Regions from separate parts of the Cohnella algarum genome, predicted to be linked through region 1. Evidence: riboswitches for the same ligand, from Rfam matches in the RefSeq annotation. Region 1 holds a riboswitch; each other region holds the start of a gene.

Evidence for each region. A riboswitch is a leader RNA that binds a small molecule or an ion and turns the genes downstream of it on or off. The one in region 1 is predicted to bind cyclic di-AMP.
Region 2: it holds a riboswitch for cyclic di-AMP, as region 1 does, so the genes downstream of both, JW799_RS02665 (CAP domain-containing protein) here and JW799_RS11620 (HAD family hydrolase) in region 1, are expected to answer to the same signal.
Region 3: it holds a riboswitch for cyclic di-AMP, as region 1 does, so the genes downstream of both, JW799_RS05305 (hypothetical protein) here and JW799_RS11620 (HAD family hydrolase) in region 1, are expected to answer to the same signal.

What each region holds. Positions count from the first base shown of each region.
Region 1 is NZ_JAFHKM010000002.1:2,538,044-2,548,618, reverse strand. It holds one part of gene JW799_RS11635 (IS3 family transposase) at 1-44, shown strand, start outside; one part of gene JW799_RS11635 (IS3 family transposase) at 44-1,131, shown strand; gene JW799_RS11630 (acyl-CoA dehydrogenase family protein) at 1,418-2,680, opposite strand; gene JW799_RS11625 (mannitol-1-phosphate 5-dehydrogenase) at 2,761-3,969, opposite strand; gene JW799_RS11620 (HAD family hydrolase) at 4,097-4,765, opposite strand; cyclic di-AMP (ydaO/yuaA leader) riboswitch at 4,916-5,061, opposite strand; partial or broken gene infC (translation initiation factor IF-3) at 5,126-5,616, opposite strand; gene JW799_RS11610 (DUF445 domain-containing protein) at 5,660-6,904, opposite strand; gene JW799_RS11605 (hypothetical protein) at 7,027-8,424, opposite strand; gene JW799_RS11600 (hypothetical protein) at 8,642-8,854, shown strand; gene JW799_RS11595 (coiled-coil domain-containing protein) at 9,019-9,840, shown strand; gene JW799_RS11590 (response regulator transcription factor) at 9,854-10,549, opposite strand; gene JW799_RS11585 (sensor histidine kinase) at 10,554-10,575, opposite strand, start outside.
Region 2 is NZ_JAFHKM010000002.1:537,692-548,266, forward strand. It holds gene tsaD (tRNA (adenosine(37)-N6)-threonylcarbamoyltransferase complex transferase subunit TsaD) at 1-176, opposite strand, end outside; gene rimI (ribosomal protein S18-alanine N-acetyltransferase) at 173-700, opposite strand; gene tsaB (tRNA (adenosine(37)-N6)-threonylcarbamoyltransferase complex dimerization subunit type 1 TsaB) at 700-1,500, opposite strand; gene tsaE (tRNA (adenosine(37)-N6)-threonylcarbamoyltransferase complex ATPase subunit type 1 TsaE) at 1,595-2,110, opposite strand; gene JW799_RS02635 (VanZ family protein) at 2,220-2,756, opposite strand; partial or broken gene JW799_RS02640 (sensor histidine kinase) at 2,874-4,738, opposite strand; gene JW799_RS02645 (FAD-dependent oxidoreductase) at 4,902-5,474, opposite strand; gene JW799_RS02650 (H-type small acid-soluble spore protein) at 5,565-5,750, opposite strand; gene JW799_RS02655 (hypothetical protein) at 5,750-5,917, opposite strand; gene ku (non-homologous end joining protein Ku) at 6,043-6,915, shown strand; cyclic di-AMP (ydaO/yuaA leader) riboswitch at 7,318-7,459, shown strand; gene JW799_RS02665 (CAP domain-containing protein) at 7,466-8,284, shown strand; gene JW799_RS02670 (hypothetical protein) at 8,410-8,622, opposite strand; gene ligD (non-homologous end-joining DNA ligase) at 8,843-9,730, shown strand; gene JW799_RS02680 (M23 family metallopeptidase) at 10,168-10,575, shown strand, end outside.
Region 3 is NZ_JAFHKM010000002.1:1,161,566-1,172,140, reverse strand. It holds gene JW799_RS05320 (PadR family transcriptional regulator) at 137-451, shown strand; gene JW799_RS05315 (permease prefix domain 1-containing protein) at 467-1,108, shown strand; gene JW799_RS05310 (DedA family protein) at 1,133-1,741, shown strand; cyclic di-AMP (ydaO/yuaA leader) riboswitch at 1,804-1,949, shown strand; gene JW799_RS05305 (hypothetical protein) at 2,104-2,811, shown strand; gene JW799_RS05300 (hypothetical protein) at 2,781-3,257, shown strand; gene JW799_RS05295 (PspA/IM30 family protein) at 3,415-4,080, shown strand; gene JW799_RS05290 (DUF350 domain-containing protein) at 4,170-4,574, shown strand; gene JW799_RS05285 (DUF4178 domain-containing protein) at 4,600-5,115, shown strand; gene JW799_RS05280 (DUF4247 domain-containing protein) at 5,112-5,891, shown strand; gene JW799_RS05275 (MFS transporter) at 5,963-7,258, opposite strand; gene JW799_RS05270 (LSm family protein) at 7,454-7,762, opposite strand; gene upp (uracil phosphoribosyltransferase) at 7,944-8,573, shown strand; gene wecB (non-hydrolyzing UDP-N-acetylglucosamine 2-epimerase) at 8,616-9,761, shown strand; gene JW799_RS05255 (IS4 family transposase) at 10,176-10,575, opposite strand, start outside.

The DNA of each region.
Region 1 (10,575 bases):
CGAAGCCGCCGCCTTGTTGGTGTTGCGAAAAAAGGCCCAAGCGATCTGGGGGGACCAAGAGGACGAATGATCAGTGCCTCAGATCGCGAGCATGCCCTTACACTGATTCAAGAAGCCGTTGCTGCCGGCGCAAGAGAAGCGGCTGCTTGCCGAGAGCTCGGACTGACTCAGCGAACGCTGCAACGCTGGCGCAAGCAAGGCGGTACCGTAGACGGACGCCCTCACGCCAAACGGCCGACACCCGCTAACAAGCTAAGCGATGCAGAAGAGCAGCAGGTGCTGGAGGTTCTTCAGCAGCCGCCGTACAGGAGCCTGCCGCCAAGCCAGATTGTGCCGGCGCTGGCCGATGAAGGAACCTACATCGCCTCCGAGTCCAGCTTTTACCGGGTGATGCATAAATACAATCAGCAGCACCATCGCGGGCGCAGCAAGAAACGCACCCTTAAACCCATCACCAGCCACGCTGCGAGCGGCCCGAATGAAGTATGGATGTGGGATATCACTTGGTTGCCCGGGCCCGTGAAGGGGTTGTTCTTCTACCTGTATCTCATCCTGGATTTGTACAGCCGTAAAATTGTAGGCTGGGAGATTTGGGAAGAAGAGTCTGCCGAGCATGCCAGTCAATTGATCCGTCGTACGGTCGTGCGAGAGCAATGCGTGATTCGTCGGCAGCCGCTTGTGCTTCACTCGGATAACGGAAGCCCGATGAAGGGGGCCACGTTGCTGGAGACCCTGTACAGTTTGGGCATTACCCCCTCTCGAAGCCGACCACGCGTCAGCAACGACAACCCTTACGCAGAATCGATTTTCCGCACATGCAAGTACCGTCCTGGCTATCCAACGGAAGGCTTTAAGGCCTTGTCAGAGGCGCGTGAATGGGTCATGCGATTTGTTCGCTGGTACAACGAACAACATCGACACAGCGGACTGAATTTTATTACACCTAACCAGCGGCATGAAGGATTAGCACACCAAGTGTTTGAGAAACGCAAGGAGATTTATTTGGCCGCAAAAGCCAGAAACCCTAATCGCTGGTCTGGCACCATTCGCGACTGGAGCCTGAAAGATGAAGTCTGGCTGAATCCTGAAAAAGTGACGCTTATTCCGGCTGCAAAAAAATCGCTATCTTAACATTTACTTTCCCTAAGGAATCGCGACAACTATCTTGACAAATACCGTTTGCGCATGGAGGGTTGAGATGAGTCGCCACGACTCAACTGGATCGGCAGCGGGCGTGCGGTGGCGGGCAGATGAGTCATTTTTACTCAAATGCGTTCGGCTGCATGCGGTTGGCGGTTCAAACGAGCAGCAGCTTTCGCACGGTGAAGAGTTTAAACTAAAAAAGAATCGCTCGGCAGGCCCCGCGCCCGTCCTGGCGATTCTTTTTAATGATCCCGCCTTGGCGGAGAAGGTTTCGTCAGATATTCTCCTCATCGCCGTCCGGCTGCAGCACCGAGTGCTGAGCCGCCGTGTGCAAATCCCGCCACGTCCGGTTGAGCGGGTGATCCTGCCGCAGCGCCGTCATGCCGAGCTGCGGGAACAGCGCCTCCGCCGCGCGGACGGCGGTTCGGGCCGCTTCCCGGCTGCGGCGGCCGACAAGCCGTTCCGCCTCGGGGGAAAGCGCGCCGGCCCGCAAAAAGCCGGCCCATGTCTCGGTCGCCGCCGCATGGAAGCGATCGGCAGCCGCGTCGACCTCCCGCCGCCATTCGGCCAGCGACGACAGCAGCAGCTCCAACTTCCGCGGCTTGACGGCCTCCCAATCGGCTTTGCGCTCGTCCGCAAATCCCGCGCATTCGTCCAGAAAATGCCGGCCGATGCCCAGGACGACGGCGGCGAACGACGTTTGGGCAAACGGCAGAAACGGATACCGGTAAATCGGGTCCGCAAGCCGCGGCGGCTCCATAATGTCGAACGTCATGTCGTCCGGGACGAACGCGTCGTTCACAACGATCGTATGGCTGCCCGTCGCCCTAAGTCCGAAGGCGTTCCAATCGCGAATCACTTCAACCTGCCAGGGCAGAAAAGCGAACGAGCGAACAAGCGGCGGTCTCCCCGCATCGGCCCCACCGGCCCCGTCTGCTTCGCCAACCCTATCCGCCCAGGCTCCACCGGCCCTGCCAGCTCCGTCATCCCTTTCTGCCCAGGCTCCACCGGCCCTGCCAGCTCCGTCATCCCTTTCCGCCCCGGCCCCACCGGCCCCGTCAGCTCCACCTACTCTATCCGCCCCGGCCTCGCCGGCTTCCGCCGCGACAACGACGCAATTCGCCGTAAAGAAGCTCGCGTACAACGCCCCGCTGCAATAGCTCCAGCGCCCCGACACCCGATAGCCTCCTTCCGCGCGCACGGCGCGGCCGGTCGGCAGGCCGCTTCCGGCGATGACCGCCTCGCGCGCCGAAAACAGCTCCCGCGCTCTCTCCTGATCCATCGTCGCCGCGAAAAAACCGCCCCCGGCCCCGATCGTCACCGCCCAGCCGAGCGCCCCGTCGATCCACGCCGCCCGTTCGAACGCGCGGAGCGCCTCGGGCAGCGGCGTCATGGCGCCGTTCATCGATTCCGGCACGAACAGCTTGAACAGCTTTTCCTCATAGATCGCTTCGATCAAATCGGAATCAAGCTCGCCCGCCCTCTCCATCGGCCCGGAGCGTTCCCGCACCGAGCGTATCCAACTGTCGTCCTCCAAAAACACCGGCCTCACCCTTGTCGTTATAATCTGCAAAAAAACAAGCCTTAGCCCAGTATAATACCGGGCCAAGGCCGATGTCATTTCGACATATTCCCGAGCGTCGACATATTCCCGAGCGGCGGCCGCATCGCCGCCTGCCGCATTTTCCCGTATTCGGCGGCGACGAGGGCGTGCAGCCGGTTTTTTTCCGGAATTCCCGTCACTCCGGTCAGCGCGTGGGAGACGCCGTATTTGCGGATCAACTCCTGCAGCCTTACCGCTTCCGGATCGCCCTCGTAATCGAACATCAAGGCGGAGGCGATGGCGGAGACGAGGTGCGGCGCCTCGACCCCGAGCGCCAGCGCCTGGAGCGCGGGGCGAACGAGGCGGTCGTTCGGCGCCAGCTTGCGCAGCGGCGACCTTCCGACGCGAATCACTTTGTCGGCCAGCGCCGGATTGGCGAACCGTTCAAGCGTTTTGCGGATGTATTTTCGATGCTCCAACTCGTTAAAGCCATGCTTTCGAATGAGCATTTCTCCCGTTTCATGAAGCACTTTCTCGACTTTGGAGCGAAGGCGGGCATCCTTCAACGCTTCCTGAATCGTCCGATAGCCGGACAAGTAGCCGAAATAAGCGGCAACGCAGTGACCCGTATTTACGGTGAACAGCTTGCGCTCCGTATACGGCTCCAGCTTATCGACGACCTGAATGCCCCGAATATCCCCGATATCGCCCATATTGCCGGAACGATGAACGACCCATTCGAAAAAAGGCTCGACCTGCACCGCGAGCGGATCTTCGTTTTTTTGCTGCGGAACGATCCGGTCGACGATGGAGTTGGGAAAAGAAACGTAACGGTCCGCCCGTTCGCGGGACTGCTCATCCAGATGGCGGTACACCAGCTTCTTGAGCTGTGCGCTGCCCCCGACGGCGTTTTCGCAGGCGATGACGTTTAATGGCCGTTTGTTTTCCCGCAGGCGGAAAGCGATGCCTTTGGCGAGCGACTCCGCGATATGAGGCAGCGAAGAAGCGCCGACGGCCGTCGTGACCAAGTCCGCTTCGGCGATCGTTTGCCGCAAGGCTTTGTCGTTTTTGACATGGACGGCCGATACGTTGCGCACGACGTTCGTATCCCTGTTTTCGTTGGCCAAGGTGACCGTGTACTGTTTTCTTTGCTGCAGCAGCTCGATCTGTTTCTCGTTGCGGGCGACAAAACAGATCTCATACCCCGACTGCGACAACAGCAACCCGACGAGTCCCCTGCCGATATTGCCCGCTCCGAAATGGACGGCTCTCCTTGATTTCAATATCGTTCTCTCCTCTCCCTTATCAAAAACCCCAGCCTTTACGGTGAAAATAATATCTGAATTTTCAATTTATTGACGGTGCGGAGCTTTCGCCCCCGCCTCTAGGACAAGTTCGCCGCCGCCGGGTTTAGCGGACGGGCGAACCGGTCAAAAGCGACTCGAAGACGACTTCTTCCAGCGATTTGGCCCAGATGGCTCCCGGAAGCTCCGGAAACTCCAGGCTTTGCGTGATTTCGTTCGGGACGACGACGCAGCGCAGTCCTGCGGCAACAGCGGCACGCGCGCCGTTGGGCGAATCCTCGATCGCGACGGCTTCGTCGTTTGCAATGCCCATCGCTTCAAGCACCTGAAGGTACAATTCGGGATTCGGCTTGACCTCCCGGACATCGTCCTTCGTTCGAATGACTTCGAAATATTCCTTCAGATTAAGCTGTTCCAGGTGCCGGTCGATCCAGGCCCGATCCGAGCTGGAGGCCAGGCCGATTCGCAGGCCGGCCGCCTTGGCGGAATCCAGAAAATGCAGAATGCCGGGCCGGACGGCTTCCTGAAGCATAAGCGCCGCATGGCGTTCCTGAACGGAAACGCGAAACTGGTCCCGATCGATCGGAAGCTTCAATTCCGTCATCAAATATTCGTAAGGATTAAAGGCGTGCAAGCTCGTTCCGATGCATCCGGAGTACATCTCCAGGCTGAGATCGACTTCATACCGCTGGTAAGCTTCGCGAAAAGCGACGTACCAAGCGGTTTCCGTGTCGATGATCGTTCCGTCGAAATCGAAAATAAGAGCTTTGATCATGTTTCGCGGTTCCCTCCTTCATTTTCGCTTATCGTCCGAGAGCGGCGGAAAACGGCGGGAAACGGATATAGGAGAAAAAACAGGGGCCATCATAAAACAAAAAGAGCCCTACCGTGCGGGGGCCCTCACTCTACTTGGTTATAAGCAAAGAAATGACCCATCTCCTGCTGACGAGGTTAGCTGACGGACTCGGGTAGATGGTACCCTACGTTCATCGAAAAGACGAACGACTCGCCCCAAAAACTGGTTCCCCCGCTTCCCGACCTATATAGCCGGAAACTAAGCGTAGTACCACTATACCGTCTTATTTATCATTTGTAAAGGATTGTAAACGCTTAAGTCAGATTTTCTTACATAAATTTATCGCGGCAGTACAAGCACGGCCGCCTGCTTTCCGCTCGTTTGCACGGCCGTTTTTTTCGTTCCGGCGCCTTGCAAATCCTTGAGCATCGCTTCGAGCAGCTCCTTCGCCCGCTGCCCTTCCTTCGCGTTCGTCAGACGAACGACAAGCTGCACGGAGCGGCCCGACTGCAGCAGCTTCTCCGCCTGGCGGAGCTTCGTCTCGTAGTCGTGGTCTTCAATGTGCGGAGTGAGGCGAATTTCCTTCGTTTTAAGCGATTGCGCCTCCGCCCGGTCCTGCTTTTTCTCCTGCTGCCGCTCCTGCTTCGCCTGCCCCCGGGCAACCAGCTTGCAAGGGGCGGGCTGCTGAGCAGCGAGGCGCATACCAGGTCCGCCTTCAGCCGCTTCGCCAGCTCCAACGCCTCCGCGCGCGGGACGATGCCCAGCGCCTCTCCGTCCAGGCCCGTCAGCTCGACTTCGGAAGCTTTGATTTTCTCGTTCATGATCAGCATTCGCTCGTTCCCTCCGGCCTCGATAATGACTCGATTATAGCACCTATAACATCAAATTGATGCCCTCGAGCGCCAGCCCGATCAAAAAGCCGCATACCGCCCCGTTAACCCGAATCCACTGCAAATCTTTGCCGAGCTTGTCCTCCATCATCGCGATGAGCGTATCGTTGTCCAGCTTGTCCAGATTTTCCTGCACGAGCTTGCCGATTTTGGAGTGGTTTCGCTCGACGATTTGGGAAATTTGCGTCTGGGTCCAGTTTTGAAACGCATTCAACAGCTCCTCGTTGCCTCTTACCCGCTCGATCAGCTTCGCGAGCAGCGGCAGCGCGAAATCCCGCTCGAACCGCTCGCTATGGATCCATTCCAGCGTCCGGTCGCGAAGCTCCTCGATCCAGCGCCGAAGATAGGCTTCGGCGTCCCATTGCTCCAGAAGGCGCGACTTGGCGCCGTCAAGCTCCCGGATCAACGCTTCGTTGCGGTCCAGATCGATCAGCGCGCGCCGCAGCTCGTTAAGCAGCAGCACCCGCAGCGGGTGCCCCTCGTCGGCGGTCATCTCCCGCAGCTTGCCCAGAATCGCGCCCTGCAGCATGTAGCCCAGCTTGTCCTCGCTCATAAATCCGACGAACGCGTTGACAGCGAACCCCATCAAGCCGTTCACCTGAAGGTTTCCGAGTGCCGAAGCCGCCATGCTTCCGAGCTGGTAGCGGGCGGTATCCGAGGAAACGAGGTCTTCCGCCTTGTCCAGCAAAAAGTCCAGCGCCCGCTCCTCGTACCCCCGCTCCAAAATCTCGTTACGCAAGGCCCGCAGAACGGCGGCCGCGTCCGCCTTCTCCGCGATTCGCCGCAGCTCCCCCGCCGCAAACGCGGCCAGGCGCTCCGCAGGCAGATGCTTCAGCCCGTAGTCGCCGAGCAGGACCGCCGCGCGGACGATGTCCGGAAGCCGGCCTTCGGCGATTTCGAGCAGCTTCTCCCCGATGCGGAGCTCTCCCGCCTTTTGCTTGATGCTCTCTTTCGTCAAAAATTCGTTCTCGATGACATGAATCAGGGAACGGACCACCTTGTCCCGGTTGCGGGGGAGCAAAGCGGTGTGCGGAATCGGCAGGCCGAGCGGCTTGCGGAACAGGGCCGTTACCGCAAACCAGTCGGCCAGGCCGCCGACGAGACCGGCCTCGAAACCGCCGTGCAGCAGCGCCCCCGCCCAATGTCCGTCCGCCGGGAACGTCGCGAGAAACCCCGCTCCCATGATGCCAAGCGATATCGCCGCCGTATGTTTCGCTTCTCGTGCCATCGGTTGCTCCTTTTATTCCGGGATGTATAACTTCTATTTTACCCGGAATAACCTTCCATGATCAAAGGGCAGGGAAGAAGCCGCGACAGGGTCGTCCGCATGCCTTCAAGCCGCCGGCCGCCTCAAACGAGAAACATCGCGACGACGGTTGTGACGGCCAGGCCGATCAGCACCGGCTTCAGGTTGCGTCTGGCCAGCTCGAACGGGCTGACGCCGCAAATGGCCGCGGCGGGAATGAGCGCCCACGGCACGATCGTGCCGCCGCCGACCCAAATGGCGGCCACCTGGCCGAGCGCCGTCAGCGTCGCCGCGCCGGAGCCGATCGCCGTGGCGAACATGTTCGCCACGGAGCCCGCGAGCGAGATGCCGGAAAACCCGGAGCCGTCGAGCCCGGTGATGGCGCCGGTGACCGTCAGTGTAATCGAGCCGACGATGCCGTTGACCGGGACGGTTTCGGCCAGGGCAACGCCGAGGTCGTTGACGATGCCGTGGGAACCGGCCGGCAAGTGCGAGCCGAGCAGCTCCGCGAACGCCGCATCGCCCAAATAGAAGAAGGCGGCGATCGGAATGACCGGACCGAACACTTTAAAGCCGAATTGAAAGCCTTGCACGAGGTAGGACGTCGTCTCCTCCAGCCCTTCGCCGCGGTGGGCGAGCAGCGCGAGAACGATGAGGATGATGACGGCGGTGCCCCCGATCAACGCGGTGGCGTCGCCCCCCTGCAGGTCGAAAGCGAACATCGCGGCGACATCGGCCGCGAACAGCAGCGGAATGATCGCGGCCGCCCATCGCCGGACGCGCGGCGGCAGGGCGATCCGCTCGTCCGACGCCTGGATCGAACGGTCCGCCGAAGCGACCAGGCCGTCCCGCCACTTCCCGTTTTTCTGATCCCGCAGCATCATCCAGAATGCGGCGATCGTCGTGACGGCCCCCATGACGATGACGAGCGGCACGCTCGCCTCCATCACCTCGGATACCGGCAGACCCGCGGCATCCGCGGTCAGCTTCGGCGCTCCCTGGATGACGTAATCGCCGGAAAGCGCGATGCCGTGGCCGAACAGGTTCATCGCGATCGCGGCGCCGAGCGCGGGCAGCCCGACCCGCCGAGCGACCGGCAGCAGCACCGCCCCGATCAGCGCCACGCCGGGAGACGGCCAAAAAAAGAAAGAGGAAACGAGCATAATGATGCCGATTCCCCAAAACGCGATCGCGGGCGTTCGAATGAACCGCGTCAGCGGCGCGACCATCAGCTCGTTGATGCCGGTCTTGATCATGACGCGGCTCATCGACACGATGATGGAAATGATGAAGATCGTCCCGGCCAGCTCTTTTGTCGCATAAATAAAGCCGTTGAAGATGCCCGATACGGATCGAGTCAAGCTCTCGGTCGCGATCAGACCGAGCGCGAAGACGCCGATTACGCAAAGCATGACCGTGTCGCGCCGCCTGGCCATCAGCACCAGAATGAAGACGATGAACGCCAGATACACCCAATGCAGGGCCGTCAGTTCAATGTCCATCCTCGCATCACGATCCTTCTTCGGAAAGTGATACAGTGTATGTAGGCGAACAAAAATAAATGTATTTCGATAGTCGCGATGCTCGTATCGCGAAGGATCAAGCGGATCTCCGCGTACAGCTTGATTATGGAGCTGGTTTGGCGACTTGCGGGCCTTGTGCATCCGCCCGGAAACTGGTATTCTCCTGTTACCGATTCCTAAGGAGGCAAGCCCGGCCATGATCAATCGCAAGCTGCTGACCGATCCCGACTTTTCCGAGGCGCAAGAGCGGCGGGCCGCCGTCCGCGTGTTCAAAGACGACCATATCGTCGATTCCGGCGGCGTCATCGTTCGCTTTGACGAACGGACGGTCGTCGTCCAGTCCGGCGTCGGAGATCTGGCCTATCATTCCCGGGCCGGCTGCGAGTTTTTCGAATTGAGAAAAAGATAGGCACGCGCCCGGACAAGCGCTTGACATCCCGTTTTCGATCGTCTAAACTGAGAACAATAGTTCGCATCACCTTACGAGGAAGCACCTGTAGGGAAGCCGTTCGGCTTTTCCGGCAGGTGCTTTTTGCTTTGCCAAATTCAACGAATCGATTGGAGGAGTCAAGCATGAACTGGAGAAAATGGATTGCTGCAGCACTTTTCGTTTTCGGTTTGGTCAGCGCGTTCGCCCCCTTGTCGCACGCCGCGACGGTGCAATTTACGGCCGCGGCCCAAGCCAAGTGGGACAAGCTTCTCGCGGTAACGGAGAAGACGGAAGCCGCCAAGCTGCAGGCCGCGTATAACGGATTTCTTTCCTTGCAGAAGCAGACGGACAGCTGGGATGCCAGAATCAACGCGCTGCATTATAGCAACGATGAAGCGGTTAAAGTGGTCAAAAGCCAGATCAAGCAAATCAACGCCTCGCAGCTCGGCAAGCTGGAAGCGCAATTGAAGCAGGCGGAAACGAAGCACGACCCGCTGCTAAGCCGATATTCTTCGCTTAACAAGCAAATCAGCGCGGCCAATGCGATGAAGAGCAAGGAGCTGAAGAAGCTGCTCCAGACGCAGGCCAATTTGCTGAAGCCGCTCGTCCAATTGGCCAGGGAGGATATTAAAGCGAAGCGGGACGCTTTGAAGTCGCTCAAGGATTCGACCGGCAAAAAAGCGAAGCAGATTCGGGCCGTGCTGGCCGAAATCGACCCCGTCAAGGTGAGAATTCAAGCGGAGAAAAAGGCGATCGGCGCCCCCAAGAGCTCCGTTTCGACCGTGATGAAATCGCTGAATGCGGCCGTCAAGACCGGCAGCGCCAAGGACGCCCGCAGCGCGCTTGCCGGTTTGAACTCCCTTCAGCAGCAGATCGTCAATCGCAAGGAGAAAATTTACGGCTATGAGGAACAGATCGCCAATGTTATCGCGAAGGCCAAGCTGCGGCTTGCGGCTTCCGCCTGACGGAACTGCCGCGTTAAGACGACATGGTCCGGTCAACCGCATTCCAGCAAAATTTGTACCCGAATCCCCGCACCGTAACGATATAAGAGGGATTGGCCGGATCCGCTTCGATCTTTTTCCGGAGGTTGCTGATATGAACCATGACCGTTCTCAAGTCGCCTTCCTTGTCCCAGCCCCAAATATGCTCGTACAATTGCTCGACGCTGTAAACCTGATTATGATGGGAAGCCATGAACAGCAGCAGCTGCAGCTCCTTCGCGAACAAGGAAACCGGCTGATTATCGATTGTAACGACGCACCCGACCGGATCGATGCGGAGCCTTCCGTCCTCCCAGGTGTCTTTCGTCCGCGTGCGGCGCAAAAGCGCCTTGACGCGGGCCACGACGACGCTCGGTTCAAACGGCTTCGTAATATAATCGTCCGCTCCAAGCTCGAGCCCTTCGACGATGTCGTCCGCTTCCTTTTTGCAGCTCATCAGAATGATCGGCATATCGGAACGTTTTCTGACCCATCGGGTCAATTCCGTCCCCGTCGAGTCCGGCAGCAAAATATCGGCAAGCAGCAGGTCCGGCGTCGCGTTCCTGCATATGATCATGGCTTCGGCGATGCTTGCGGCGGCGGTGACTTCGAAGCCTTGCTTGCTTAAATAAAGGGAGACAATTTCGCGGATGTCTTCATCGTCTTCGACGACGAGTATATGACCGTTCATGCGTTTACGCTCCTTCCTCTTTCGGC
Region 2 (10,575 bases), 2.0 Mb from region 1:
ATGCTCTCCACGTGCTTGCGCGAGGCGATTTCCGGCACGACTCCGCCGAAGCGGCGATGGGTGTCGATCTGGCTGGACACGACGTTGGAGAGCGCCTCGCGGCCGCCGCGCAAAACGGCCGCGGACGTCTCGTCGCAGCTTGTCTCGATAGCGAGCAGATGATAAGGCCGGCTCATTGCGCTTCTCCTTCCGACGTCCCGGCGGTCCGTTCTCCGTCCCATATTTCGGGAACGAGGTCCGCCCACATAATCAACGCGTCCTCCCGGTTGTCCGAATAATAGCCCGGACGGATGCCGGAAGGAGCGAATCCGAACTGGCGGTACAGCCGCTGCGCGCGTTCGTTCGAAACCCGCACCTCGAGCGTCATCCGCTGCGCTCCGAACCAGTGCGCGGTTTTCATCAATTCCCGAAGCAGCCGCTTGCCGTGACCTTGCCCCTGATATTGCTCGCGAATCGCGATATTGGTCACGTGCGCTTCGTCCACGATGACCCACATGCCGCCGTACCCGAGCACCGTCCCCGATTTTTCCATGACCATGTACTTGGCGAACATGTTGGAGGTCAGCTCGTTGCGGAACGCTTCCTCGGTCCACGGAGCGGCGAACGTCTCCTGCTCGATCTCCACGATCGTCCCGATATCTTCGATCGTCATGGCGCGAAACCGGAATTCTCCCGGCTCCGGCCTACCGTTATTCCGCATTACGCTTTACGCTCCTTCTGCGCCGCCAGCAGCTTGGCTTCCGCCTCCGCCAATTGCGTATAATTGGGGACGAACGCATGGGGTTCGTCCTTTTCTCCGCCGCGAATTCGCCGTTCGGCGAGCAAGCCGACGGCGCCGGCATCCATGCCGAAAGGGACGGCTTCGATCGAAATGCCCGCGTCGGCCAGCGCGCCCGCTGCGGCAGCGACGAGCTCCGCGAACGGTTCGGTTTGCCCGACGAAAACGATCGAGGACGGCCGCTCCCCGCCCGGGAGCTCCTCCGCAGCCTGCTTCAGCTTGTCGAGCCACGGCCCGAACAAACGGATGCCGTCCTCCTCCGTCCGCCGCCAGCTCCCGTCCGGAAGCGCCGCGAACCGCGCGCCATAAGCTTGTCCCCTCCGGCCGTCCATAAGCGGAACGATCCAGGCTTCGCCGCCGCCGTTGTTCGGCCCGATTTCCTTCCAGGCGCCGAACGCCAGCGCTTCCAGGCTGGAGATTCCGACGAGCGGCTTATTCCACGTCCAGGCCAGCGTCTTGGCGGCCGTCACGGCAATGCGCACTCCCGTATACGAACCGGGACCTTGCCCTGCCGCGATCGCGTCAACTTCGTTCCGGGACAGGCCGTTTCTTTCCAGCAGTTCTTTCAGTTCGGAGACGATCCGCACCGCGTGATTGCGCTCCGTAAATGAAAGGGAGGAATCGAGAACGGCCCCGCCCCTTGTGATCGCGGCCGCAAGCACCGCCGTAGACGTATCGAAAGACAGCACCGTCATGGGCGCCGCCTGGTTCTGCAAGTTCACTGAAGCGGTTCCTCCTCCATTTTCCGATCCCGTTCCGACCGAGCCGAAACGAAAACCCAGCCCGACCCCCGAGCCGAAACGAAAATCCCGCCGGTCATTCCCCGGACGGAACCATGCCGAGCTCCCGGCACCAGGCCGCATGCTTTGCGCCCCGCGGTTCGGCCGTAATCCGGCGGGAAGCCGGACCGGTCGTCTCCAGCCGGATATGCAACCGCTCATGCGGAAGCAGCGGCTCGATCAGCGAGGCCCATTCCACCAGGGACACGCCTTGTCCCTCGAAATATTCGTCCAGGCCGAGCTCGTCCGCCTCCTCCGGGGATATCCGGTAGACGTCCATATGATAAAAAGGCAGCCGGCCGCTTTCGTATTCCTTAATGATCGTAAACGTCGGGCTGCTGACGATTTCCCGCACGCCAAGGCCGTCCGCGAACGCTTGCGCGAACTTCGTCTTGCCGGCCCCCAGATCCCCGTCCAAAGCGAGCACGGTTTGCGGTTCGGACAATTCGGCAAGCCGCCTCGCGAAGCTTGCGGTCTCTTCTTCGGACCGCGCTTCCCAAACAAACGAGATTCCCTTCCGATCCCGTTCTTCCGTGTCGTCCCTATCGCTCATGCGTCTGCGACCCCCGGTTTATAATTGTCCTTATTATATCGGTGCGGGCCGGAAGTTGCAAAGATTTCGGCCAAGCGCAAACGGCGCGGGAGAGAGAGATTACGAACGCTTAAGCTCCCGTATGCCGCGAATCCGGTCCGCTCCTTCGTTCGCGGGCAAGGCCGCCCTTCGGTCCGAACCAGCGGGCCAGCATTTCGAAAACCGCCAGCCCCAGCGCCCCTCCGGCCAAATCGATCCAAATATCGGATACGAGCGACGTTCGGCCGGGAGTATACTGCTGGTTCAGCTCGTCCGCCGCCGCGACAAGCATGACGGCAAACAAGCAATATACCGCGCGCTGCGGGAACGAGCGCACGCGCCGCAGCGCGAGCCGGACGAGCACGGCCAGAAAAAAGTAGATGCCGAGATGGGCGGCTTTGCGAACAAGAAACTCGAGCCATGAGTAAGGGTTGCCGGCAGACGTACGTTTCGACTCCCAGAATTCGATCGGAAGGTCCGGCAGGGACCGCGAGAGCGATTCCGCGGACCAATGCTTTTGAAGATAGGGGATAAAATTTTGCTCGTCTCGGCTTTGCGAGGAAAAAAAGAAAATGACGCCGATCCATGCCGCAACGAACGCAAGACAGATGACAACCTTTACGCGCAACGGACGCCTTCCCTTCCAGCGAAGCGGCGGTACGCTTTTTCGCTTTTCTTTTTACTATCCTCCAAACCGCGGGCCTGCGCATCCCCCCTGGGTACTACTTCCGGGCGCTTGGCCGGCTTAAGCGATATCGGATTGGAACGGAATTTGGATGTGAAAAACGCTCCCCCCATTCCGGCCTTCTTCCATCCAGATGTCGCCGCCCATCAGCTCGACGAGATTTTTGCAAATGGCCAGTCCCAGTCCCGCTCCGTCGTAATTTCTCGCCATGGAGGAATCCACTTGGGAGAAAGGAAGGAACAACAGCTCCCGTTTGGAGGGGGGATTCCGATTCCCGTATCCGCAATCGAAAATTTGACGATCGTGAGCATGCCGGAGTTGGATTTCAGGCTTTCGACCCGAACGGCCTCGGCGCGAACGAAGCCATGATCCGTGAATTTGACGGCGTTGCCGATCAGGTTGACGAGAATTTGCCGCAATCTTACCCGGTCGCCGTACAACCGGTCGGGGATCGTCCCGTCGATCGCGCTTTCCAGCCGGATCCCTTTTTGCATGGCGTTGACCGCAAACAGGTTCAAACATTCCTCGACGCAGGCGCCAAGGTGGAAATCCGAATTTTGCAGGCCGATGCCGCCGGCCTCGATCCGGGAGAAATCGAGAATGTCGCTCATGATGCGAAGCAGGGCCTGGCTGCTTTTCTCCTGGAAACGCAACAGCTCGCGCTGGCTTTCGTTGATCGGCGAGTTCTGCAGCAGCTCGTTGATGCCGACGATTCCCGTCAGCGGCGTTCGAATTTCGTGGCTCATGGCGGCCAGAAACCGGTTTTTGGCGGCGCGCGCGACTTCGGCCTCCCGCTTTGCCCGAACCAGTTCCAGCTCGGTCGCCCGCTCCTCGGTAATGTCTCTTCCCGCAGCGTACAAAAGCAGCCGATTTTCCTGGATCAACGGGAAAAAGGTACCGGAAACCAGCATCTCGTTCCCGAACCGGTTGACCAGATGGAATTCCACTTGCTGGGGCTCGGACAGGCGGAGAGCCAGGCTCGATCTCAATTCCAGCTCCATCCGCTCCTGGGCGTCGTTCACGAGCTTGACCGGATCGATCCCCGAGAAATCTTCCTCCGAAAAGCCGAGTCTCTCGATCACGGCCGAATTGACATGAACGACGCGTTGAACGAGAGGATCGTAACAGACGACCATGACCGGCGAATTTTCGAACAGGGAGACGAAGCGGCTTTCGTGTTCGGCGGCTTTTTTAAGCGCATGCCGCTTGTCGAGAAACATGCTCGTCCAACCGGCCGCAACGACGAATAAAACGCTGGCGCCGATCCCGATCGCCGTTTGCCGCTCATGAAGAACGGCCGGTCCCGGCCAGGAACCGTCCTCCGGCACGAAGCGGGCTCCGGCCATGGAAACGTAATGGGTCGCAATGATTGCAAGACCGAGCAGAACCGCCCCTAATATACGGGACTGGATCGGGATGCCGCCGGGATAACGCGCGCGGAACAAAACGCGTACGGCCATATACGAAATGCCGAAGGCGAAAAGCGCGGAAATCGCGATCGAAAGCGGCTCGTATTCGATTTCCTTCGGCATTTTCATCGCGGAAAAGCTGATGTAATGGAGGACGAGGATATTGAACCCGATCTGCAGGCCGCCGATCGCCAGATGCCGCCGGCGGATCTCTTTTTTCGTCAAGATATGCATCGCCCAATAGGAGGAGAAAACGGACAAGGCGAAGGATAAAATCGAGGAAGACACGCAATACGCGACGGGAAAATCGATATGAAGGGCGCGCATGCCCGTATAATGCGTGAACCAAATAGCCTTGCCCATGACGAGGGAAGACGCCGACAGCAGAAGGCCTTTATTTTTTCCCCTTTTGATAAAAAGATGGAGGATGTTCAATGAAATAAAAGAAAAAACGAGCGCGATCGTTATGGAGAACAGCACCAAGAAATCATTGTAGTGTCCGGTATCGTGTTGCATAGGCGCAGCTCCTACAATATTCGTTTGTATGCCTAAATCTTAAAACGCTTATGGTTAAAAATCAAACCCCAAAGTTAGGCGATTCGGCCGGGTTGAATTGGAACGAAAAAAGAAAAAACCAGAGACTCGTGTCCCTGGTTTCGCGAAAGCGGAAAGATCGAATTTACGCTTGCTTCATCACGTCGTGGTCGACATAACGCTCGCCGTTCATTTCGCTGATCACGTTGATCGCGACTTTGGCCCCGTCCCCCGCCGTAATGATCGTATGCATGCTCGCGCCCGCAACGGTTCCCGCCGCCCAGACGTTGTCGAGGCTGGTTTTCCCCTCGGGAGTGGCATCGATAATCGTCTTGATGCGGGGCTCGGTGCCGGGCTTCGTGCGAATGCCGCTCGCCTCCGCGAGATCGGCGAACATGCCGGTCGCTACGATGACGTGCTGCCCTTCGTACGAAGCTCCGCCCTCGGTCTCGACGGCGATGAAGCCGTCGCCGGCGGTTATTTTTACCGCTTTGTCCGTGACGAATTCGGTTCCGTGCTGCGCCGCCTGCTTTTTGCCGGTTTCGACCAGATCGGGCCCGTTAATGTTCGCGGCTCCGTAGTGGTTTTCCAGCCATGCCCGTCTCGTTACGCTTTGATCGTTGTCGATGACGAGCGTTTTTTTCCCCGCTTTGGACGTGAAAATGGCCGCGCTCGCCCCCGCGGGACCTCCGCCGATAATGACGATATCGTACGACATAGTGAATTCTCCTTCCGCATGGTAATGAAGATTGAAAGATTGCTCTTCCTTATCATACCATTCGGAAAGACCGCTTTCAAAAGCCCGACGTTACGGCCGGCCCTCTTCCAGCCGTTCCACCGATACCGTCAGCGTATTGAGCGGGTCGGATCCGACCCGCACGGTCGCCATTTCGTTCGCGACGTCGACATTTTCGATCCATACCGATTTTCCGCCCAATTGCACGGCAAACATGTCTTCGGATTCGTAAATTTGCTTCGCCCGCTTGACGTCCATCAGGGTCTGTCCTCCTCCATCGTGTCGGTCGTCGTTTCCTCGATCAGTCCGTTGTGGACCGTCACTTGCCCGCCGCCGAGCCCTTCGTTGATCATTCGGTCGACATCCATGTCGTATTCGTCCTTGCCTTCGTAAATGGAATCGGTTTGCTGCGGATTTTCCGCCATGTCCTTTTCCCCTCCTTGAGCGAAACAATAAAAACTTGCTTTAAGTTCCCCCGAGGGGTTTGATTTGATGCAAACGCGGGGAGGATAACAAAATCAAAAACGTTTCGGATGGGAGTGAAATCGCGATGCATACCGTGTGGAAAGGAGCCATCAGCTTTGGCCTCGTTCACGTCCCGGTGAAAATGTTTACGGCAACCGAAGATAAGGACATTCACCTCAGATATATCCATAAGGAGTGCGGGACTCCCATCTCGTATACGCGCAGCTGCCCCCATTGCGACCGTCCGGCCGAATGGGAAGAAATCGTTCGGGGCTACGAATATGAGAAAGGGCATTTCGTGCTGTTCGAAAACGAGGAGCTGGAGGCCGTAAAGCCGGAAAATACGCGAACGATCAAAATTTTGGATTTTGTCGCCCTGGAAGAAATCGATCCGCTTTATTTTCAAAAAACGTACTATTTGTCGCCCGATCAGGCCGGCGCGGGAGCCTACAGCCTGCTGCTTGAAGCGATGCGGGATTCGGGACGGATCGGCATCGCCAAAGTGGCCATTCGGAGCAAAAGCAGCCTCGCCGCCATCCGGGCGGTGGATAACTGCATTTGCATGGAAACGATGTTCTACCCGGACGAAATCCGGTCGCTCCAGGCCGTTCCGAATTTGCCGCAGCAAGCGAACGTGAACGACCGGGAGCTCGATATGGCGAAAATGCTCATCGAGCAGCTGTCCGCGCCTTTCGAGCCGACCAAATATACGGACGATTATCGGGTGGCGATGCTTGAGGCGATCGAACGCAAAGTCGCGGGCAAAGGCGTGGACGTCGTCACCGCGCCGGCCGCCGAGAGAACCAATGTCATCGATTTGATGTCGGCGCTGCAAGCGAGCCTGGAAGCGGTGAAGTCCGTTCCGGCGGACAAAGGGGCAGCGAAGGATGGGGAAGCTCCGGCGGCCCCGAAGCGGCGGACGGCCCGTGGGCGCAAAACGAAGGAGACGGCTCCGTAAGCGGGCGTATGGCTGACGCTGCTCGCCGAGTTCTCCCGAAAGGTGGATGCCGTTTACTGCCTCGCTCTGACATAATAGCGGCCTCCAGGGGCCGCTATTTGCCCGCAGTTCGGGAAATTCCTCGAATAACGGTCTCTCGCGACCGTTATTTCGGATGACGCATCCGTACCCGGGGTCACGCTCAATCAAATGTCGCTGTGCTCGCTGCCCCGCGATCCGGCGATGCGCCCGAATTTTTCGCCCTCATCGCCTCGCTCGCCCCGCCATCCGGCCAATGTGCCCGAATTTTTCGCCCTCAGCGGCTATCCGGGACGCCATTTTGTACGCGGCGTCTTATTTTTCCTGCGCTTCCATACCATTATTTATAGAATGAAATAGAGTCGGAAGATTGATAGAATGTTAAGCGTTCCAAAGCCAAAGTCTGCAGAGCAGACGCGGGGGAACCAAGTTTTCGGGGTGAAGCCGCTAATCGAAGCTATTGCGGCAGGGGCGCTCTTTGACCCGAACCCGTCAGCTAACCTCGCAGGCAAAACAAAGGGAGGAATGCTTTTTGTTCAAGAAGGGAAGCAAACGTTGGGGTACTCTGGCTCTTTCCGGCGCTCTGGTTACGGCCTTGTCGCTGCCGGCCGGCGCTGCATCCGCAGCATCCAATGCCGACGTGAGCGTGCATACTTTCAAATATACGATCAATAGTTCCGATTTGAACGGTCTGCTTAACGGCATCGATCTGGACAGCTTGCTCGACCAAATCAAGCAAGGCCTGTCGCAAGGCACCGTGACGAAGCCGACGGCTCCGTCCGCGCCGTCCGCCGACAACGGCAATTCCGGCTCGAACGCCGGCTCCGGCAATGCGAGCGGCGGATCGAACGGCAGCGCCGGATCGGGTGCGGGCAATGCCGGCTCCGGCAGCGCGGGCTCGGGCAACGCCGGTTCCGGCAGCAACGGCTCCGGCACGACGAATCCGGGCACCACGAACCCGGGCTCGGGCTCGACCGTCCAAACATCGCAATACGCCGCGGAAGTCGCCAAGCTGGTGAACGCGGAGCGGGCGAAAGCCGGCCTCGGCGCGCTTGCGATGGACAGCAAGCTGTCGGAAGTCGCTCTTGCCAAAGCCAAGGACATGTACAATAAAAACTACTTCAGCCATACTTCGCCGACGTACGGCTCTCCGTTCGACATGATGAAGCAGTTTGGCGTGTCGTTCAACTACGCGGGCGAGAACATCGCGAAGGGCCAAAGAACGCCCGCGGAAGTCATGAACGCCTGGATGAACAGCTCCGGCCATAAAGCGAACATCCTCGGCCAAAACTTCACGAAGATCGGGGTCGCTTACTACAACGGCGTATGGGTCCAAATGTTTATCGGCTAATCGCCGCGACGAAAGCAAAAGGCTGCGCAGCCGCATGAGGCGGGGCGCAGCCTTTTTTTTCATGTCGGCTTAACCGAATCCGTTCGTCCGCTTCGCCATCGGCATCGAAATCCGGCTTTCGATTTTCACCCAATCCACGACAACCCCAAAAAGCCCGCAATTCCGCAAACGAGGGCTCCGATCCGATAAGGCAGGTACGTTCTTCCTTCGGGCTCCTTCGTTCCTCTCAAGCGATGCACCCAGCTCCGGAACCATTCCGGATGCACGGCGATGAACAGAGCCGTTCCCGTCCAGAACACAAGCAGAAGCAATACGGCGGCGGTCAGCGGATTGCTCAAGGCGTTCACCTCATTTTCGAAAACGTTCGGAAGGAAAAACGCGAAGCTCCGTCATCCGGCAAAGCCGCGTCCTTGCTCCCGCTATGTTCGGTTTATGCAGGCAAAACGCCGCTTGTGCATGCCGGCGAAAATGTTCCGGCGGATAAAACGGCCGATTTTGGCGTATATTTTCGGAAAAGGCCGGTTGCCGACAATCCGCCGGACAGACGAGGAGAAAGCGATGCCGCAAAACGTTACGTTAACGATGGGCAAGGACGAACTGAACGTTTCCCACCCCGACAAGCTGCTATGGCCGGAGTCCGGCATTACCAAGCTTGACTATGTTCAAACGCTGGCCCGCCTCTCGCCGTATTTGCTCCCGCACAGCCAGGGACGATATTTGACGACGATCCGGTATCCGGAAGGCATCGCCGGCGAGACGTCCTTTTATCAAAAAAATTGCCCGCGCCCCGCGCCGCCGTTCGTCCGCACGGCCAAAAACGGATCGATCGAGTACATCGTGCTCGATTCGCTGCCGACGCTCGTCTGGCTCGGCAGCTTGTACAGCCTCGAATTCCACGTGTCGTGCGAGCGGATCGGCGAGGAGCTGCCCGACCGTTGGATGCTCGATATCGATCCGTCCGTCGAGGAGGAGCCGCGCCTTATGGAAGCGACGGACGCCGTGCTGGACATGCTGTCCAGGCTCGGACTCGAAGCGGTCGCGAAGACGTCGGGAGCGACGGGCGTGCAGGTCGTCATGCCGATCGAGCCCGGCCCGACGTTCGACGAGCTGCGGGCTTTCGGCAAATTCGTGTCGGAATATTTAACCGCCATGAAGCCGAACATGTTCACGGTCGCCCGCATGAAAAAAGACCGCGGCACGTTGATTTATCTCGATTACTTGCAGCACCATCCCGGGCGCACGCTGCCCGTTCCGTACACGCCCAGAGCGCGTCCGGGCGCGCCCGTATCGACGCCGCTCACCCGCGACGAAGTCCGCCGGGACGTGAAGCCCGGGGACTTCCACCTGGGCAATATCGTGCGGCGGCTGGAGACGGTCGGCGACTTGATCGGCCGCTGCAAGCCCCAGCCGCTCGGGCGCGTGCTTCAGTCGCTTTCCACGTTGTAGCCCGAGCCGCCAGCGATTCGCGCCGCGCGCAGCAAAGGCGACAGCATTCGCGCAAGCGCCCGGGCCGCGAACCGCGTCGAAACGTTTCCGGATCGACTTCGCGGCTGTCCCGCAAATCCCGGACGAAATCCTCCTGCGATAATCGCGGGCCGCAAAATAATAGAACGCGAGGCCGGCGATATTCAAGCACAGAACGGCGTCGCCGACTGCAGTGCGAACAGGAGCGGCAAAACGCACAGCCAACCCCATCCGGCTCCCTATTCGGCTCGCCCCCCCTAAAGCGCTCCGCTCGCATAGCTTGGACTCGGGCCTGGCCGGCCTTCGTCGGCCTTTTCGAACAAAAACTTCAGGTATGTTCATAACCTTGCAAGAATAAATAGCAATAGAGCGCTCAAATCGGCAAATCCCCCAAATCTTCGGTCTGGAAAGGAGAGGAAATGGCCAAGCGTAAAAAAAACGTCAAATGGTCGCTGCTCGTCATTCCGGAACCGAGCCGTTCGGCCAAACAATATCATCTTTCCCGCAGGACGATGCTTCTGCTGCCGGCCGCGGCCGTTTTGGCCGCAGCCGGCTCTCTGATCGCCCTCGAGGCCCGCTCGGAGCTTCGCCTGCGGGCGCTCGAAGGCAAGCATGCCGAGGAAGCCGGCGCGCTGTCGTCCGCGCTCGCGGCCAAGGAAAAGGAACTCGCCCTGCTGAAGCGGGAGCTGGACCGCCTGGCCGGCGAAGCCGCCGCCGCAAAGGCTTCCATGCGGCTGCGGAGCGAAACGCCGCGGCCGGACGCGGCCTTCGATCGGCGCGACAGCGGGGCCTCCTCGGCCGCTGCAGCCGGCGGCGCTCCCGTCGCC
Region 3 (10,575 bases), 1.4 Mb from region 1:
TCGCGACAGGCCGAAAGGGGCAGCCCCTTTTTTTTACCGCGGCCCGAAATAAGTACCTTGCATTTTTAAGTACTTTCCCTTATGATAGCCATGTACCTAAATATATTAAGTAATGTTTGGGCGGGGGCACGCCATTTTGAACACGGAAATGTTGAAGGGGACCGTCGATCTTCTCATCCTTTCGATTATCCAGAACCAGGACAACTACGGCTACGAAATTTCCAAGGCGATCAAGGAACGCACGGCGGGAGCGTTCGAACTGCAGGAGGCGACGCTGTATTTGTCGCTGAAACGGCTGGAGAAGCAGCGCGCGGTATCTTCCTACTGGGGAGACCAGACCCACGGGGGCAGGCGGAAATATTATTCGATCACCGACGAAGGAAGGGCGCTTTTGAACAAGTATATCGAGGATTGGCGCCAGACCAACGAAATCGTCAGTCGATTTATTTGAGGGGAATGAAGGGGCATGGTTTGGCTAAGAAAAGCGTTCAGCATCGGCGATCTGAAATTCGGCTGGATTTTGCTGGTGTCCCTGGCCGTCTGCGCCGCGGTTGGCTACATCGACCTCGTCGACAATCCGGAGGATCAGTTCTGGCTGGCGGTCGGGTATGCCGTCGCGTTCGGTCTCGCCGTATTGTGGAGCGGCGTCAACTACGTCGGCCACATTCGCCTTGCCGCGATGTACCGGAAGATGAACGATATCGGAGCGTATGTGGAACAGCTGGCGATGGGCGCCGAGGACAAGGCGGAATTAAGGAACTACTTGGAGGATTACGCGCAGGATTTGATCCGTCAGGGAAAATCCGAACGGCAGGCGACGGCGGAGGCCATCTCGCAGTTTCAGGTAAAAGAATTGCTGAGGCTGTCCAAGCATACGGATCTGTTTCAACTGCACGCTCACTATTATTTGTTTGGATGGACAGCATGCGCGGCGCTCCTTGTTCTTCTGATCGAACTGACGAAGGGGGTGTTTCCGTCCGAATCGCTGGCCATCCTCCTCGCGGAATCGATCGCTGCCGCTTACGGCGCGTCGTTCGTCTGCCTGTTTTTCGTCTATAAGCTGCTCGACGCCTTTATTTATCGAACGTTGCGAAAGCATTTATTCTAGTATACGGAGCAAGGGGAGAAACCTATGGAAAATTGGATTACCAATATGATGAACGATTTCGGCTATTTCGGCGTCTTTCTTTTGATCGCGCTTGAAAATCTTTTCCCGCCGATTCCTTCGGAAGTGATTTTGACGTTCGGCGGGTTTATGACGACTTACACGAACCTGACCGTCGTAGGCGTCGTCATCGCCTCCACGATCGGTTCCGTCGTCGGGGCCGTCCTCCTGTACTACATCGGCTTTATCATCGACCGCGACCGGATGGAGCGCATTATCGTCAAGTGGGGACGCATCTTGCGGCTGACTCCCGCCGACGTGCACAAATCGTACGACTGGTTTGCCAAATACGGGGTATGGACGGTTTTCCTTTGCCGGATGGTTCCGCTGCTCCGCAGCCTGATCTCCATCCCCGCCGGAAGCACCCGGATGAATTTCAGCCTGTTTCTTTTTTTGACGACCGTCGGCTCGCTTATTTGGAACGTCGCCCTCGTCCTGATCGGCGCCGCCGTGGGGGCTTCCTGGGAGACGATCGTCGGTTACATGGACGTATATTCCAATGTCGTGTACGCGCTGCTGGCCCTCGGCTGCCTGGCCGTCGCCGTATGGTGGTTCAAAAGACGGAAAAAATCATAAAATTTCAAGGCGCAGGCCTTTTTGCAAAAAAAATTTTGACCTTTCTTCATGATGCCGTGTATACTGATAATACGCTTAATTCCCGCGCGTAACGGCCGGGAAGCGGGGGAACCAATCTTTTGGGGCTAATTGGCGCCGATGAGGCGTCATAGGGTACCATCTTGCCCGAGTCCGTCAGCTAACCTCGTCTGCAGTGGATGGGTCAATGCATCTTGCATACATCGTACTTATTGACCCTGTTAGAGGGTCTTTTCTGTCTTTTGCGACCCCTCGCTGGCTAAGCGTGCTTTCCGCCTTGCCGCAAGGGGTTTTTGCGTCCCCTGCCGGCCGGAGCCTATACACTGGGAGAAGGAGGAATTCGGATGTCATCGTCCAGATCTTTTCACAACGTCGGCAGCGCCGCAGCCGTTCCCGGCCAAGAGAATCGAACGCTGCCCCCCATTCTCGGCAAGCTAGGCGTTCGTCTGAACGAATATTACATGAGCCTTATCGATTGGAAGGATCCGGCGGATCCTTTGCGGCGATTGATCGTTCCTTCGACCGGTCAGCTCAAATTTTGCGGCGGATCGGACGGATCCTGCGACGATGCCAGGTACGACGCGCCGGGCTGCCGGCACATCTACCGCAATACGGCGCTGCTTCGCATGCCGGATGCCGTTCGCGTGCGCGAGCTGCGGGGCGAGCCCGCGGATGCGCTGTCCGAGATCGCGGCGGGAATCGACTACATCGCCCGGCGCAAAGAAATCGACAACGTGGCGCTGGCCGGGGGCGACGGTCTCGCGATCGGGAGCGCGGCGCTTCGCGACGTGCTGGAACGGCTTTGCCGCATCGATCACGTTCGCGTCATTCGCATCCATTCCAAACTGCCGCTGTTCAATCCGAAGCGGATCAGCGAGAACGAGGCGCTGCTGCAACTGATCGGCGAATATTCCAAGCCGGAGCGGCGTATTTTCGTGATGGCGACGGTTCATCATCCGCGCGAGGTGACCCCGAGGCGAGCCGGGCTTTCCAGGCGCTTCGGGAAGCTCATGCGATCGTCATGGGCCACGTGCCGATTCTCAGGGGCGTGAACGACAGTTCGGGAACGCTCCGGTCGCTGCTCGACCGGCTGGCAGGCGCCGGCGTCGCGCCGGACGGGTTTTATATTTATCCGCCGGATCGCGACAACCGCTTCTCGCTGCCGCTCGGCCGGGTATACGAGCTTGTGGAAGGGGCCAAGGCCTCGACCAGCGTCCCGGGCAAGAGCGTGAAGCTGGCGATGAACCATCCGTCCGGCAAAATCGAAATCCTCGCGGTCGAAAACCGCAAGGCTTACTTGAAATACCACCAGTCCAAGCACTACCCATACGGCAAGTTCATGATGCTGGAGTGTCCGCCCTCGGCGGTCTGGTTCGACGATCTTCCCGGAAGCGAGCGGTATTGGCCGGTTCCCGAAACGGCCGCGCCCGGGAAGCGTTTCGACGACAGCCCGGGAGACGCGGCCCGGCGTCAGGCCAACCACATCATCGCGGATTGACGGCAGCGAATCGTCGTTCCGATCGGCGGCTTTCTCCGTACGGCGGCGGAGAAAGCCGTTTTTCTGTCGAAGGGCCGTCCTGGCATGAAACCAAAGTCCTCCCCCACGTACTATTGGTTATAAGGCACGGGGAACCCCCTAAGGAGGAAACGCGAATATGTCCATTTTCAAAAGGCTTCGCGACTTGACGCTGTCCAACGTGTACGCATTGATCGAAAAGGCTGAAGATCCGGTAAAGATGACGGACCAATACCTGCGCGATATGCAGGACGATCTGGAGGACGCGGAGAAAGCGGTAGCCGCCCAAATCGCCCTGGAAAAGAAATTCAAGCAGCTGTACGAGGAGCAGGAAGCGCTCGTTCAGAAACGCGAAGAGCAAGCGAACATCGCCGCTCAGGCGAAGAACGTCGATCTTGCCCGCCGGGCGCTCGAGGAGAAGAAAGCCGCGGCCCAGAAGGCTGCCGAGTACAAGGCAAGCTACGATCAAAACAAGGCCTCGGCCGACCGCCTGCGCGAGAAGCTCGACGAGATGCGCAAGCAGTACACCGACCTGAAAAACCGCCGCGAAACGCTCGTCGCCCGGGCGAACGCAGCCAAAGCGCAGGCCGAAATCAACAAAGCGATGGCGGGCTTCGGTTCCGATACGGCGCTCGCGGGGCTCAAGCGCATGGAAGACAAGGTTATGCAAATGGAAGCCCACGCCGAAGCGACCGAGGAGCTCAACGGCGCGAAAGGCAAGTCGCTTGACGAAGAAATTGCGGCTCTCGGGAAAGACAAAGAGGTCGAAGACGAGTTGGCGGCGCTGCTGAAAAAGTACGAATGAAGGTAAAAGCCCCCTCGAGGGGTTCCTTCTTTTTATCGCCCTGAATAAACCGATGCGCAAGTTCGCCAATCGGAAGGAGAGACGGAACGTTGACGTTCAACGAAATCGTAGGGACGCTGATTTGGACGGCGGCAGGCGCCGTTCTGCTGTTCGTCTTGATGGGGGCCGACTCCCTGCTGACGAAGTACAAGGACATGGAAGAAATGAAGAAGGGGAACAACGCCGTCATCGTTCGCTTTGTCATGAAGCTGGGAGCGCAAGGGTATATTCTGTCCCGTTCGATCGCGACGTCCGATCATTTGGCGGAAGCTTTGCTCGTGTCCGTCGTATCTTTCCTCATCTTGTTCGTGCTGGAACGGGTGGTCGAATGGGCGCTCGGGGCGATCGGCGATTTGCGTTTGGCGGAAGGCGTCAAGAACGGAATCGTCGGCCACGGGCTGATCGCCGGCACGCTGCATGCGGTCGGAGCGCTTATTATCGGAGCCTGCCTATAATGGATAAGAAAGGAGGCTGCCAGCGATGAGCTTGTTGAAACGCGTGAAAAACCTGATTCGCAAGCCGGAGCCGCCGAAAGCGGAAAAAAGCGTGCTGTCGCTCGGGCCGGGCGACGTTTGCGAAGTATCGCTTGTCACGTACCAGGTGGCGGGCCGAACGAAGCCGCTTAGCCGCAATGCGGTGTGGCTGACGCTGCGGGACGGGGCGGCCGTCCGTTATTTGTCCGTCGAGGAGCGGGCGACCCGGCAATTCGGCCTTTACTCGGCGATTGACGGGCGGCTCGATTCGATCGACGAGGTGCCGACCGAAATCGAGCTCGACGGCATTCATTATCATTTGGAAGAGCGCTACTCGTCCCGGATTTCGGCAGCCGGCCAAACGCCTTTTTCCGAAACGGGCGGGGAGCTGTACGTGTGGCAATATCAATCCGACAACCGCAAGCTGCTGCGCGTCGAGTGGCAGGACGGCCGGTTTATGCTTTACGAGGGTGAAAGCGTCCTTCCGGCCGATGTCGAGTGGCTTCGGGGGACGGCGCAATGAACGCGTCCCTCCCGCGGTGGACGCGGTACTTGAACCTGGCCGTCATCCTCAGCCTTGCGATCGGGCTCTTGTCCGCTTGCGGCAGCGTCAACGTCGAGCAGACGTATCCGCTCGAGTCGGTCAGCGGGGAAGGCAACCAAACGTCCTACGTATACCGCGCCGCGGGGGAAACCGTGCCCGAAGTCGCGAATGCGCTCGCGGAGCAAAAGAAGCCGCAGCAAATGTCGGCGGAGGATGCGGAGCGCATGTTCCTCGTTTACGCCGACCAGATCATCCACGTGCAGCAGGACCCGGATCAACCCGACGATACGCTGGTCGAAGTGGACAGCGCCGAGTACGTCCGCCAAAATTACAGCCCGTCCTTTCTGGAGGGGTACCTGCTTGCGAGCCTGATCGGCGATCTTTTCGACTCGAAAACGAGAAGTTACGGCAACTATCGGGGATATTCAAGCAAAACGACGAACCCGCCCGCGAGCGGCTCGTATCGCGCGCCGACCGCAAACGATACGAAAGCGGCACCGCCGTTGACCGTGGAGAAGAAAGGGTCGATTTTCAAGCGAAGCGCGACCGCAGATACGGGAGGCGTCGGCTCCGGAGGGCTGTTCAGCAAAAAGAGCGACGGTTCGTCGTCTTCCTCGGGCTCCGCGGGAACCATTACGAGAGGAAGCGAAGGAAGCGGCAGCAGCGGCAAGTCGTCGTCGAGCTGGACGAAACCCCGGAAGTCGAAAGCTCCGAAGACGAAGATAGGCGGCTTCGGCCGGGTCAAGCGAAGGTGACCCGGTGCCGGCGGCCATTCGCCTTGCCTTCTAGTCCGTCATGAAGCGGATTAGGAGGTTTTTTGCGTTTTTTAGCCGGGACTCGGGAGGCGGGAACGCCGGCGTTCCGGCTTCTCGGACCTTGTCCGCCGGTACGGGGCGGGCGCCGCCGGCTGGCCCAGCTTGCCGCGCAGCAGCCACCAGACGAGCAGCGGGGAGCTGCCGAAGACGAGCAGCAGGCAGTTGACCGCAAGCGGAGAGGGACGGTAGGAAACGACGGCGATAAACGCGATCGTCCCGATCAACCGACCGGCATTGAGGGCGAGTTCGCGGGTGATGACCGATTCCACCCGGCGTTCGGCGCTTTCCTTGTCCTGGCCGATCAAATCGAACACGAACGAGACGACCGGTATCGTATACAGCGGCATAAACAGCGAGGTGGCGATCCCGAAGACGAGCAGCGTCGCGTATCCGACGTTCCAGAACAGGGGCAAAATCGCCAGGCTGAGCATCAGCGCTCCCGAAAACAACCCCCATTTTCGATACGCGGGCTTGTACATTCGACCGATGAGCCAGAAGCTGACGAGTCCGACGGCGGACGTATACAGCGTATAATTGCCCAGACGAAGCTCGCTTCCGGTGGAGATATACACAAGCAGCGTGATCATAAAGCCGAAGATGCCTTCGCGCAAGCCTTGGGCGACCATGGCGAGAGTGACGGTCCTCCATGGATTGCTCCGATCCCGCAGGCGCTTGAGGCCGAGCGACCACTCGTAGCTGCCGAGCCTGGGACGCCTTTTCAGCAAAAAAGACAGCAGCACCCCCGCGATGAAAACGCCGACCGATATGGAAAAAATAAGCCGGTAGCCGTACGTGCCGCCCAGACGGGCGATGACGATCCCCGAAAGCCACGGCGCAAGCATGCTCGATCCCGAGCCCAGGAGACCCGCCCGGCCGTTGAAGCGGTCCCGGGAATCGCGGTTGGTGGCCTCGAAGTAAATGATGTTGTAGGCGAGCCAGAATAAGCCGGACGAAATGCCCTGCACCGTTCCGAGCAGCGGGATGAAGCGGACGGCGCTCGGGCCGAGCAGCAGCACAAGGCCGTAAAAGGCGGCGGCAACGGCGATGCCGATCCTTATCGCGCCAAGCTTGTCCCCTTCCTTCACCCATTTCCCCGCCAGCCAGAACGTCAAAGCCATCACGATCTGGTGGACGACGGCAAACCAGCCGATCATCGTGAGGTCGTTTTTTATTTTCCATAAATAGACGTTGACGAAAGTGGACGAGAGCGCGTTGGCGCTGACGAACAGTCCGTTCACTCCAAGGAGCAGCCATTCCTGCCGCGCGTCCCGCAAACTCGCCGAAGATTGCCGGGTTCCATCGGCCATTTCCGTTCCTCCTTTGCTGATGAGCTGCCGAGGCGGCGCGCTGCGCTGCAGCAACTCTCATAAGGTTTGTCAGAACGGAGAAAATCATGAACCGCAATCGCAATACCAGAAATTGCATGCCCGGCCAAAGCGGCGGGGCGGGGAAAGCGCGCCCGGGAAGCGGGGCGAAACCGGCGAGCCCGGACGCGGTTTTCGTCAGATGAGCAGCGTAATGACCAGCAGTTCGTACAGGACGAGCGGAATAATGGCGCCCGCGGCGAACGGTCCGAAAAACCGGTAGTCGTTCGGCATCGGACGGACCATCAGGTGAAGGTGTCCGGAGTCGCTTCCGACAACGGTTCCCTCGTACGTATGGCCGTCGATCGTCTGGACGCGGACGGGGCGGTTCATGCATTTGCCGCAAATATCGCTTAGCCGCTGCCTCGTCTTTTTCGCGTAATCGCACCATTGCTGTTCCGCCCTGTAAACAACGGTTTGGCCGCTATTCGGCGAGCCGACGCTCATGAGCATTCCTCCCAGCGCTTGTTGCAGTATGCTATGCGGCCGGACGCGAATGGGTGCGCGCCCGGGTCCGGCGAACGGCCCGCAAAATTCGTCCTTTATCTCCGGGAAGGATGGAGTGCGCGCGGGGGGAGACAATGATATAATGGACGGGCAGTGAGATCGGAAGAAGGAGAGGGATCTTTTGGGCAGTCTTTTTGTTTGCGATCATCCGCTGATCCAACATAAAATTACGTTTCTTCGCGACAAAAATACAGACACGAAGCAATTTCGCGAGCTGGTGCAGGAGTTGTCGACCTTACTCGCCTACGAAATTACCCGCGACATTCCGCTTGCGACGGTAACGGTGGAAACGCCGGTGGCGAAGGCGGAGGGCCGCGTCATCGCGGGCCGAATGCTCGGCCTGGTCCCGATTTTGCGGGCGGGGCTCGGAATGGTGGACGGGATGCTGGAGCTTCTTCCTTCCGCCAAAGTCGGCCATATCGGCCTGTACCGCGACCCGGAGACGCTGCAGCCCGTAGAATATTACGTCAGCTTGCCGTCCGACGTGACGGAGCGCGAGCTCATTTTGCTCGATCCGATGCTGGCGACGGGCGGGTCGGCGAACGCGGCGATCGACATTTTGAAAAAACGCGGATGCCGCCCGACGAAGCTCGTCTGCCTGATCGCCGCGCCCGAAGGGGTGGAAGCGGTACGGAAGGCGCATCCGGACGTCGACATTTACGTGGCCGCTCTCGACGAACGCTTGAACGACCACGGCTACATCGTGCCGGGTCTCGGGGATGCGGGCGACCGTCTTTACGGCACAAAGTAACCGCGGGGAAAAGAAAGGTCTTGGAGGGGGAAATCGAACAACGTGAGCGCGGTAAAAGTAATGACCGTCTTCGGGGTGCGCCCTGAAGCGATTAAAATGGCGCCTCTCATTCTCGAGCTGCAGAAGTATCCCGGGGAGATCGAACCGATCGTCTGCGTGACCGCGCAGCACCGGCAAATGCTGGACCAGGTGCTTGAAGTGTTTCGGATCAAGCCGGACTACGACCTCGATATCATGCAGGCGAACCAGACGCTGAACGACATTTCGATTCGCGTGCTGCAGGGGCTGGAGCCGGTGCTCCGGGAAGCGAAGCCCGATATCGTGCTCGTGCACGGCGATACGCTGACGACGTTCCTCGCCAGCTATGCGTCGTTCATGCAGCAGATCAAGGTCGGGCACGTGGAAGCGGGCCTGCGCACCTGGAACAAGCTGTCGCCGTACCCGGAGGAAATGAACCGCCAGCTGACCGGCGTGCTGGCCGACCTGCACTTCGCCCCGACGGACTGGTCGGCGGGAAATCTCCGCAAGGAAAACAAACCCGAAAAAGATATTTATATTACGGGCAACACGATCACGGACGTTTTCCAATATACGGTGAAGTCCGACTTTTCCCATCCGGTGCTCGAATGGGCCGCCGGCAAACGGCTCGTGCTCATGACCGCGCACCGGCGGGAATCGCAAGGCGAGCCGCATCGCCGCGTCTTTCGGGCGGTCCGGCGGCTGGTCGACGAATTCGAGGATATCGCGGTCGTCTACCCGGTTCACCCGAATCCGGCCGTGCTGGAGCCGGCGCGGGAGATTTTGGGCGGCCATCCGCGCATCAAGCTGATCGACCCGCTCGACGTCGTGGAGCTGCACAATTTTTATCCGCACGCGCACCTCATTTTGACCGATTCGGGCGGCTTGCAGGAGGAAGCGCCGTCGTACGGCGTTCCGGTGCTCGTCCTCCGCGACACGACGGAGCGTCCGGAGGGCGTCGACGCGGGCACGCTGGAGCTTGCCGGAACGGACGAAGAAGCCGTTTACGGACGGGCGAAGGCGCTGCTCACCGATTCGAACCTTTACGACCGGATGAGCAAGGCGGCCAATCCGTACGGAGACGGGCAAGCTTCGAAGCGAATCGCGCAGGCGATTTTGCACCACTTCGGGCGCGGGGAAAGACCGGAGCCGTTTCGCGCGGGGAACTGACGCCGGGACGCTCCGGACGTTTGCGGGCCGGCGAGCCAGGGGCTCGCCGGCGTTGGCCGGCCAATGCCGGCATCGCCGCGCTGCCTTCGGCGTCGAGAGCGTTTGGGTTCGCTTGCCGGCGATTCAGCGGCCGGCGCGAGAAGAGCTCGAAGGTGCGCCCGGCCGGAGCGAGACCAGGTTGGATTTTGTCCAATCGGCGGGCGAAAAGGACGTGTCATATCGCTCTACGTTGGATTTTATCCACTATACATGCAATAAACCTAACGCGAAATCCAGTACCGAGTTGGTTTGTCATTATTATTTCCTTTGACCTAATATTTTACATGTCGTTTGGATGGGGAGAGGAAAAACGAGCAACAGGGGAGGAATCGCAGAAAAAATTGCCAAAAAAAGGTTTGGATCCAAATGGTTTCGTTACGGGACTAGAATCTTCACAACCTCACGTTCATTTTTGCCTCTGCCAGGTTGAATCCGAGGGACGGTCTTGGCTTGTTTTCGCTTTTGCCTTCCCCGACTGGTTCGTTCCGTAGGTTTATTCAAGATGGCGACGAACCGCTTCCACGGGTATTGGCTGTAATGACGCAAATAACGAACAAAGTTAAACAGGGTCAACTTGTTCGGCGTTTGCCGATGCACGAGCTGGCACAACAGATAGCTAATGACGCCCAGATACAACTGAGCCCATACGGCATTCGGATCATGGTTGTGAAAGGTGATCGTCGTCAGGTGTTGCTTGATCCACTTAAAAAACAACTCAATTTGCCATCTGCAGCGATAGACTTCCCCTACGTCCGCGGCGCTAAGATCGAAGCGG